2 regions of the Sporosarcina jeotgali genome follow, and region 1 is predicted to be linked to the other one. Evidence: a T-box and tRNA genes for the amino acid it is inferred to sense, from the RefSeq annotation. Region 1 holds a T-box; the other holds one or more tRNA genes.
What was found. The T-box of region 1 lies ahead of ileS (isoleucine--tRNA ligase). A T-box ahead of a tRNA ligase gene usually reads a tRNA of that ligase, here a tRNA-Ile.
Positions count from the first base shown of each region.

Region 2: it has a tRNA-Ile gene. The T-box ahead of ileS (isoleucine--tRNA ligase) is inferred to sense a tRNA for this amino acid. The anticodon was not compared.

Region 1 is NZ_CP116341.1:983,595-987,851, reverse strand. It holds gene ileS (isoleucine--tRNA ligase) at 1-1,636, opposite strand, end outside; T-box leader at 1,741-1,958, opposite strand; gene PGH26_RS04580 (DivIVA domain-containing protein) at 2,011-2,517, opposite strand; gene PGH26_RS04575 (YlmH family RNA-binding protein) at 2,606-3,382, opposite strand; gene PGH26_RS04570 (YggT family protein) at 3,458-3,742, opposite strand; gene PGH26_RS04565 (cell division protein SepF) at 3,762-4,238, opposite strand; gene PGH26_RS04560 (YggS family pyridoxal phosphate-dependent enzyme) at 4,235-4,257, opposite strand, start outside.
Region 2 is NZ_CP116341.1:2,177,787-2,182,043, forward strand. It holds gene PGH26_RS10735 (1,4-dihydroxy-2-naphthoate polyprenyltransferase) at 1-746, shown strand, start outside; gene PGH26_RS10740 (TraR/DksA C4-type zinc finger protein) at 956-1,687, shown strand; tRNA gene PGH26_RS10745 (tRNA-Glu) at 1,735-1,806, opposite strand; tRNA gene PGH26_RS10750 (tRNA-Ser) at 1,816-1,906, opposite strand; tRNA gene PGH26_RS10755 (tRNA-Asn) at 1,913-1,987, opposite strand; tRNA gene PGH26_RS10760 (tRNA-Ile) at 1,992-2,065, opposite strand; tRNA gene PGH26_RS10765 (tRNA-Gly) at 2,070-2,143, opposite strand; tRNA gene PGH26_RS10770 (tRNA-Phe) at 2,149-2,224, opposite strand; tRNA gene PGH26_RS10775 (tRNA-Asp) at 2,259-2,334, opposite strand; tRNA gene PGH26_RS10780 (tRNA-Met) at 2,338-2,412, opposite strand; tRNA gene PGH26_RS10785 (tRNA-Ser) at 2,583-2,675, opposite strand; tRNA gene PGH26_RS10790 (tRNA-Ile) at 2,695-2,771, opposite strand; tRNA gene PGH26_RS10795 (tRNA-Met) at 2,778-2,851, opposite strand; tRNA gene PGH26_RS10800 (tRNA-Ala) at 2,873-2,948, opposite strand; tRNA gene PGH26_RS10805 (tRNA-Pro) at 2,960-3,036, opposite strand; tRNA gene PGH26_RS10810 (tRNA-Arg) at 3,062-3,138, opposite strand; tRNA gene PGH26_RS10815 (tRNA-Gly) at 3,179-3,253, opposite strand; tRNA gene PGH26_RS10820 (tRNA-Leu) at 3,262-3,343, opposite strand; tRNA gene PGH26_RS10825 (tRNA-Lys) at 3,380-3,455, opposite strand; tRNA gene PGH26_RS10830 (tRNA-Thr) at 3,464-3,539, opposite strand; tRNA gene PGH26_RS10835 (tRNA-Val) at 3,548-3,623, opposite strand; rRNA gene rrf (5S ribosomal RNA) at 3,647-3,762, opposite strand; rRNA gene PGH26_RS10845 (23S ribosomal RNA) at 3,914-4,257, opposite strand, start outside.

The DNA.
Region 1 (4,257 bases):
GATATGAAAGATCATCACGCTCCACAAGAACACCTTGGTGTGTAGAACCTGAGTCGAACCAAACGTCCATAATGTCCGTTTCTTTCGTAAATGTTCCATTCGGGCTGCCTTCATGAGAGAAGTCTTTCGGCAGCAAATCTTTCGTCTCCCATTCGAACCAAATGTTAGAACCGTGTTCACGGAACAACGTTGAGATGTGATCGATTGTTTCATCCGTAATAATCGGTTCGCCGTCTTCTGCATAGAACACAGGAATCGGAACACCCCACACGCGCTGACGTGAAATACACCAGTCTCCGCGGTCGCGCACCATGTTATAGAGTCGTGTCTCCCCCCAAGACGGCGTGAAGTCCGTTTTGCGGATCGCTTCAAGCAGTTCATCCCGGAATGATTCAATCGACGCAAACCACTGAGCAGTAGCACGGTAAATAACCGGCTTTTTCGTACGCCAGTCATGCGGATATGAGTGCGTGAAGAACGAAAGCTTTTCCAGTGCTCCTACTTCTTTAAGCTTTTCTGTAACGGCTTTGTTTGCATCCTCATAGAATAGTCCTTCAAACAATGGGGCTTCTGCAGTCATAACCCCACGGTCGTTAATTGGAGATAAGACGCCAAGTCCATACTGTTTCGCGACGTAGAAGTCATCTTCACCGTGTCCTGGAGCTGTATGAACACACCCCGTACCAGCATCAGCAGTTACGTGTTCACCGAGCATCACAAGTGATTCACGATCGTAAATCGGGTGACTCGCAGTGATGCGCTCGAGTTCGCGTCCTTTGAATTCCCCTGCTGTCGTGTAATCTTCCCATCCTAGTTCAGCAGCAAGACCTTCGACCAAGTCTTTTGCAACTAAGAACTTTTTATCATTTGCTTCTACAATTGTATAAACAAAGTCAGGGTGTACCGAAATTCCTAAGTTTGCTGGAATTGTCCATGGCGTTGTTGTCCAGATTAAGATAGTGACGTCCGACTCTAATACCCCTTTGCCATCACGGACCGGGAAGCTTACGTAGATGGATGGCGACTTTTTGTCTTGGTACTCAATTTCCGCTTCAGCTAACGCTGTTTCAGATGATGGTGACCAGTAGACAGGCTTTAAGCCTTTATAGATATAGCCTTTTTTCGCCATGTCCCCGAATACTTTAATTTGACGTGATTCAAATTCAGGTTTTAATGTGATGTATGGATTATCCCAATCACCGCGAACACCCAGACGTTTAAATTGTGTGCGCTGGTTGTCGATTTGAGTAAGTGCATAGTCTTTACACATTTCACGGAACTCAGCAATGCTGTGCTCTTTACGCTTTACACCTTTGTTCACAAGTGCCTGTTCGATTGGCAGACCGTGTGTGTCCCAGCCTGGAACGTAGGGTGCATGGAAGCCCGTCATGGATTTGTGACGCACGATAATATCTTTCAGAACTTTGTTAAGCGCGTGACCCATGTGGAGGTCTCCGTTTGCATATGGAGGTCCGTCATGCAAGATGAACGTCGGTTTCCCTTTTGTCCGTTCCTGAACTTTCGCATACATGTTGTCTTTTTCCCACTGTTCTTGCATTTGCGGTTCTTTCGTCGGTAAACCGCCTCTCATCGGAAAGTCAGTTTTCGGCATAAGCAGCGTGTCTTTATAATCCATTCCAATTCCTCCTTTGAAATAATAACTCATTAATGACGGTGTTTCGTGTCGACAAATTGATTTCTTTGAATAAAAATAAAACATCAAAAAATCCCCGTCCCTGTAAAAGGGACGAGGACTGTGCTCGCGATACCACCCTAGTTGCAGCCGTATAGAAATCACGACTGCCTCTCGAACACCGTAACGGGGTGTGCTCCGGGATTGCTGCTGCAATCCGGCTCCAGAGTGATCTTCCTTTCCAACCTGCAATCGGGCTCTCACTATCCCCGACTCGCTAAATCACAGCCTACTTGGAAAGTACTGTCTCTTTCAATGCCTGTCATTCAATATGAACCATATTATAGGGGCGAACAGCCCATAAAGTCAAGTGTCTGTTACTCGTTATCTGCTGCAGCTTCCAGCTGTTTCGTGTTCTGTTCATAATCGAGAAGCGTGTCCCAATCGTCCATTTTCACCAAATCCAGCTGTGCTTCAATCAGCATGCGGAAGCGATTGCGGAATACTTTAGACTGCTTTTTCAAATCCTCAATCTCGATTGAAATTTCACGTGAACGTGACAATGCTTCGTTGACGATGCGATCTGCATTCTTTTCCGCTTCTTTAATGATGAGCTTAGACTCTTGAGTAGAATTTCTGCGCACATCTTCCGCAGCTTCTTGGGCGATCATAATCGATTTTTGCAGCGTTTCTTCAATTGCATTGAAATGCGCAACTTGATCTTCTGTTTCTTTCAATTTACGCGTAAGTTCTTTGTTCTCTTCAAGCAAGTTTTCATAGTCTTTCATGAGCTGCTCGAGGAATTCATTAACCTCATCTTCATCATATCCACGCCATCTGCTGCCGAACGTTTTATTATGTATATCAATTGGTGTAAGCGCCATGCAAGTCTCTCCCCTTTTGATGTTCGTTATACGTTATATCGTTGACTATAACAGAAAACAGACTTTTTCTAAAGTCTGTCCATAAAAATCATTCCAACTTCCCAGTTACTAAACGAATTTTATCCTTTTTAGTCCTGCCTTCAATCGCAATCATTTTAAACCGGCCATGTCCACGGATGGAAAGCACATCTGATTCATTTAACTCAAATGATGGCTGATCCACCACACGCCAATTCACTTTAACTTTCCCGCCGTGAATATACGCAGAAGATTTCTGGCGCGCAACATTCAACAGCGCTGCGATGACCGTGTCCAGCCGGAGTGAACTAATGATTTGGGTTTCTTCCAGCCACACTTCCTCAAGTGTAATCCAGTCTTCACGATCGGACAGTTCAGTCAAATGGATTTTAGCTTTACCGGCAGATGTGAAATTAGCAGTCAAATACGTGCTTAGCTCCAATACACTTGCGAGTTGGACGTCGCCGTCTTTCAACCGGATATCACCAAATTTCGCACGATCAAGACCAAGTCCCATCAATGCTCCTAAAATTGCAGGATGCTCCAGCGTCAAGAACTTGGATGCGTAACGCACATCGAAAACATCGATTTGAAAGTCCTCGCGAGCCGGTTCATAGTAATCAGGATAAATGAGCATCCGCTTGCGCTCTGCCCCTTCAAATCCACCATCCTCCGCCACTAGCAAACCGCTTCCCTTAACAACGGATTCCACAATAAAACGCTGACGCGGATCTAGAAAGTCGGTCAATTTAGGAGAATACAGATCCTCGACCTCTCTTGCCCAGTCCATCGCCATTTCAATAAAAGGCTGCTCTTCTTTTCTAAAGTGTTGTAAGATGCCGTCCATTGTACTCGTCTCCTTATAGAAAAATCCCCACAGCGTGAGGACTGGTCCAACAATATGATTGTTAAATGCAACGCATTAAAGTAAACGCAAAAAGAAATTAAATACAGGTGTCAGACCCTGCCCGATTAGCTGCAGTGCAAACAACGCAATAATTGGGGAGATATCAATCATTCCAAGAGGAGGAATGAAGTTCCGGAAGAATCCTAAATAAGGTTCTGCAATTTTCGCTAGGATCCTGCCGAACTTAGTCTCTCGAGAAGCTGGTACCCACGACATCAAAATATAGATGACGAGTAAAACGGAATAGATGGAAAGAGCATACGTAATTATTTGATACAGTCGAATTAATAATTCTGCCATTACGGTTGGTACACCTCATTTAGTTTCTTTCGTTCAAATAGTCGGAGATTGAGCCATTCACTTCTACGTTTTCCGGAACGCAAAGGAAAATATCTGTGCCAATCCGCTGGATATCTCCATTCAACGCATACACTGCACCGCTAAGGAAATCAACAATCCGAATTCCCTGTTCACGGTCGATACGCTGTAAATTCACTATGACTGCACGTTTGCTGGTCAGATGTTCCGAGATATCTTGTGCTTCTGCATAGACACGGGGCTCAACTAAAATAACTTTTGATGATTTTTGGACGCTTTGTAAGCTCACAATGTTCCCGCCAGTCTGGGGTTCCTTGCGATTCTGTTTAGGCAGGGGAGCATTTTTCATGGAAGTTTGTTTACTCGGCTTCCGCTCCGGCATTGTTGGAGCTGCTTGCTGCTTAGCCGCTGTTTCTTGCGCTGCCGCTTCTTCTTCGTCAAGGTAAAACCATTTTTCGAATTTGCCTTTAATACTCATTCGTCTCCCTCGCTCTCCG
Region 2 (4,257 bases), 1.2 Mb from region 1:
TTCAAATGGCGACGAATATGTTTAATGAGTATTACGATTTTAAGCGCGGACTCGATACAGAAGACTCTGTCGGCATAGGTGGAACAATCGTACGAAATAAAGTAAATCCGAAAACCATTTTAAACTTGGCACTTTGCTTATACGGTGTTTCAGTTCTCTTGGGTATCTATATCTGTATGCAGACCTCTTGGTGGCTTGCAGCAGTCGGACTGATATCTATGGCGATCGGATACTTCTATACAGGCGGTCCTTACCCAATCGCCTACACGCCGCTCGGCGAACTGTTCTCTGGTGTCGTCATGGGGATGCTATTAGTCCTTATCGCATTTTATATCCAGACTGGAACCGTATCAGAGCGCGCAGTCTTACTGTCGATCCCAAGTGTCTTACTGGTCGCTGCGATTATGATGGCGAACAATATCCGCGATTTGGAGGGCGATAAACTCGGCGGCAGAAAAACACTAGCGATTTTGTTGGGACGTGCAAATGCAATTCGCATTCAAACCGGATTCTTTGTCCTCGCATTTGCTTGGATTTTTGCCCTTGTACTTTTTGGCGGACTTACACCATGGAGTCTTCTGGTAATTCTTTGTGTAAAGAAACCAATTAGCGCAATTAAAATTTTCAAGAAATTTGAGCTGCCTTTGCAAGTTATGCCTGCAATGAAATACACAGCTCAAACGAATACGTTCTTCTGCCTGCTGCTTGCAATCGGATTACTGATTGGGCATCTTACCACAAACTAAAGAGTTATTAAAAGAGGCTGTACAGCGTCAGTGTAAACTGATTTCTGGAATAGCCTCTTTTTTATGCAGATATCCATATTTCGTAAATGGAATGCAAAAGGTTTAATAACACAGCAAAAAAGGAAATCATTGAATTAACAGCTGACCTATAAGTAATTCTGCTGTTCTGAATCATACTAGAACGTAAATCCATAAAGGACGTGAACGTAATGTTAACTAAAGACCAAACAATGACGTTAAAAAAAGAGCTGCTCCGTCTGCAGGATGAGCTGACTTTGACTGAAGAGCGAACCGATGTAGAAGAAAGTCAACGAGAGGAAATTGGAGAGCTGTCCACCTATGACAACCACCCTGCAGATATGGGGACAGAATTATATGACCGGGAAAAAGACAGGGCACTGAATGTACATGCAAGTGATGAGCTGGAGAAGGTGCAAAAAGCATTAGAAAATATGAAAGACGGTTCATATGGAGTATGTGAGAAATGCGGCAAGGAAATTCCTTACGAACGTCTCGAAGCGGTTCCTTATACACCGTTCTGCGTAGATGACGCGGTCCAAGAAGTTCCGGACGACCGCCCTGTAGAAGATGATTTGTTGAAGATGGCCAATCCTAATACATTTTCGGATAGACGTGAAGGCGTATTTAAAGATCCCATTGACAGCTTTGAAGAAATCGCAAAATCAGGCACGTCAGAAACTCCCTCTGACTTTACAGGAGATCATGACGATTACGAGTCACTATATGATACTGCAATTGAAGACGAAAGCACGGAAGACATTGACGTGATTGCCACAAGTAACTTAGAGGGTGAACCTTCTGGCATCATTCGCGGGGATACCACGTTAGCATACGAAGAAGAACTGGATGAGGAAGGAATCGAATCAGAGTTAGGCGACATTCCATATCGTCGCAAAGACAGTTACACCGATAACAAGTAACAAAAAAAGTTCCTAGTTGCGATATCGCAACTAGGAACTTTTAAGTATGACCCCTACGGGATTCGAACCCGTGTTACCGCCGTGAAAGGGCGGTGTCTTAACCGCTTGACCAAGGGGCCAAACAAATATGGCGGAGAAGGAGGGATTCGAACCCTCGCACCGCTTTCGCGATCTACACCCTTAGCAGGGGCGCCTCTTGAGCCACTTGAGTACTTCCCCGTAATATGGCTCCGCAGGTAGGACTCGAACCTACGACCGATCGGTTAACAGCCGATTGCTCTACCACTGAGCTACTGCGGAATAGTGGGCCTAAGTGGACTCGAACCACCGACCTCACGCTTATCAGGCGTGCGCTCTAACCAGCTGAGCTATAGGCCCAATTTGGAGCGGGTGAAGGGAATCGAACCCTCATCATCAGCTTGGAAGGCTGAGGTTTTACCACTAAACTACACCCGCATAAATGGTGGCTCAGGACGGAATCGAACCGCCGACACAAGGATTTTCAGTCCTTTGCTCTACCGACTGAGCTACTGAGCCACATAGGATTTAATAAACTATGTATTACAAGAAATGGCGGTCCCGACCGGGATCGAACCGGCGATCTCCTGCGTGACAGGCAGGCATGTTAACCGCTACACCACGGGACCATTTGGTTGCGGGGACAGGATTTGAACCTGTGACCTTCGGGTTATGAGCCCGACGAGCTACCACTGCTCCACCCCGCGATAATGATAATTGTAAGACATATCATAAGCAACGCTTATAGATTTTCTTATGCAAGATTACGAATTTCTTTTCAAGAAATTCTACAAATCGTCATCTTCGTATGACGCTTTGCTCCACCCCGCGATAATGATAATTGTAAGACACTTCTTAATGGTATTTAAAGAAAAAATGGAGGAGGTAGAGGGATTCGAACCCCCGCGGGTTTTGACACCCCTGTCGGTTTTCAAGACCGATCCCTTCAGCCGAACTTGGGTATACCTCCGTGCAATAAAAAGCAATACTGGTGGACCTTGCAGGACTCGAACCTGCGACCGGACGGTTATGAGCCGTCTGCTCTAACCAACTGAGCTAAAGGTCCTTTGGATGGCGGCAGAGGGGATCGAACCCCCGACCTCACGGGTATGAACCGTACGCTCTAGCCAGCTGAGCTACGCCGCCATGAAATGGAATATTAAAGATTGGTGGAGCCTAGCGGGATCGAACCGCTGACCTCCTGCGTGCAAGGCAGGCGCTCTCCCAGCTGAGCTAAGGCCCCTCTTTAAAAGATGGTCGGGAAGACAGGATTCGAACCTGCGACCCCTTGGTCCCAAACCAAGTGCTCTACCAAGCTGAGCTACTTCCCGAATCAAAATCTAACATTAGAAAAATTGGCGCGCCCGGCAGAAGTCGAATCCACAACCTTCTGATCCGTAGTCAGACGCTCTATCCAATTGAGCTACGGGCGCATATATACTATTTCTTTACGGTATGCTTAGTGAATTACAGTGGAGCGGAAGACGGGATTCGAACCCGCGACCCCGACCTTGGCAAGGTCGTATTCTACCACTGAACTACTTCCGCATAAGAGATGCGGGTGAAGGGACTTGAACCCCCACGCCCGAAGGCACTAGATCCTAAGTCTAGCGCGTCTGCCAATTCCGCCACACCCGCATAATCTCTAGATAGTCTGTAATCTAATTACAGTAATGGTGAGCCATGCAGGATTCGAACCTGCGACCCTCTGATTAAAAGTCAGATGCTCTACCAACTGAGCTAATGGCTCGTACTAAGTGGTGCCGGCGAAAGGACTTGAACCCTCAACCTACTGATTACAAGTCAGTTGCTCTACCAGTTGAGCTACACCGGCACAAAGTATGGTGGAGGATGACGGGCTCGAACCGCCGACCCTCTGCTTGTAAGGCAGATGCTCTCCCAGCTGAGCTAATCCTCCATATATCACGCATTACTGCGCTTGCCTGGCAACGTCCTACTCTCACAAGGGGAAGCCCCCTACTACCATCGGCGCTGAAGAACTTAACTTCCGTGTTCGGTATGGGAACGGGTGTGACCTCTTCGCCATCATTACCAGACAAATGTGCTTGTCCTGTTTCAAGGACATTTACTATTATATACTACATAGTATTAGAATGCAATACTTTTTTGAAAGAACTTTTGTTCATTCAAAACTGGATAAAACCAACATTGAAACTCGAAACAATCACACAATTCTTTAACTTATATTTGGGAAAGTCCTCGATCTATTAGTATCTGTCAGCTCCACATGTCGCCATGCTTCCACACCAGACCTATCCACCTCATCATCTTTGAGGGATCTTACTTACTTGCGTAATGGGAAATCTCATCTCGAGGGGGGCTTCATGCTTAGATGCTTTCAGCATTTATCCCGTCCACACATAGCTACCCAGCGATGCCTTTGGCAAGACAACTGGTACACCAGAGGTGTGTCCATCCCGGTCCTCTCGTACTAAGGACAGCTCCTCTCAAATTTCCTGCGCCCGCGACGGATAGGGACCGAACTGTCTCACGACGTTCTGAACCCAGCTCGCGTACCGCTTTAATGGGCG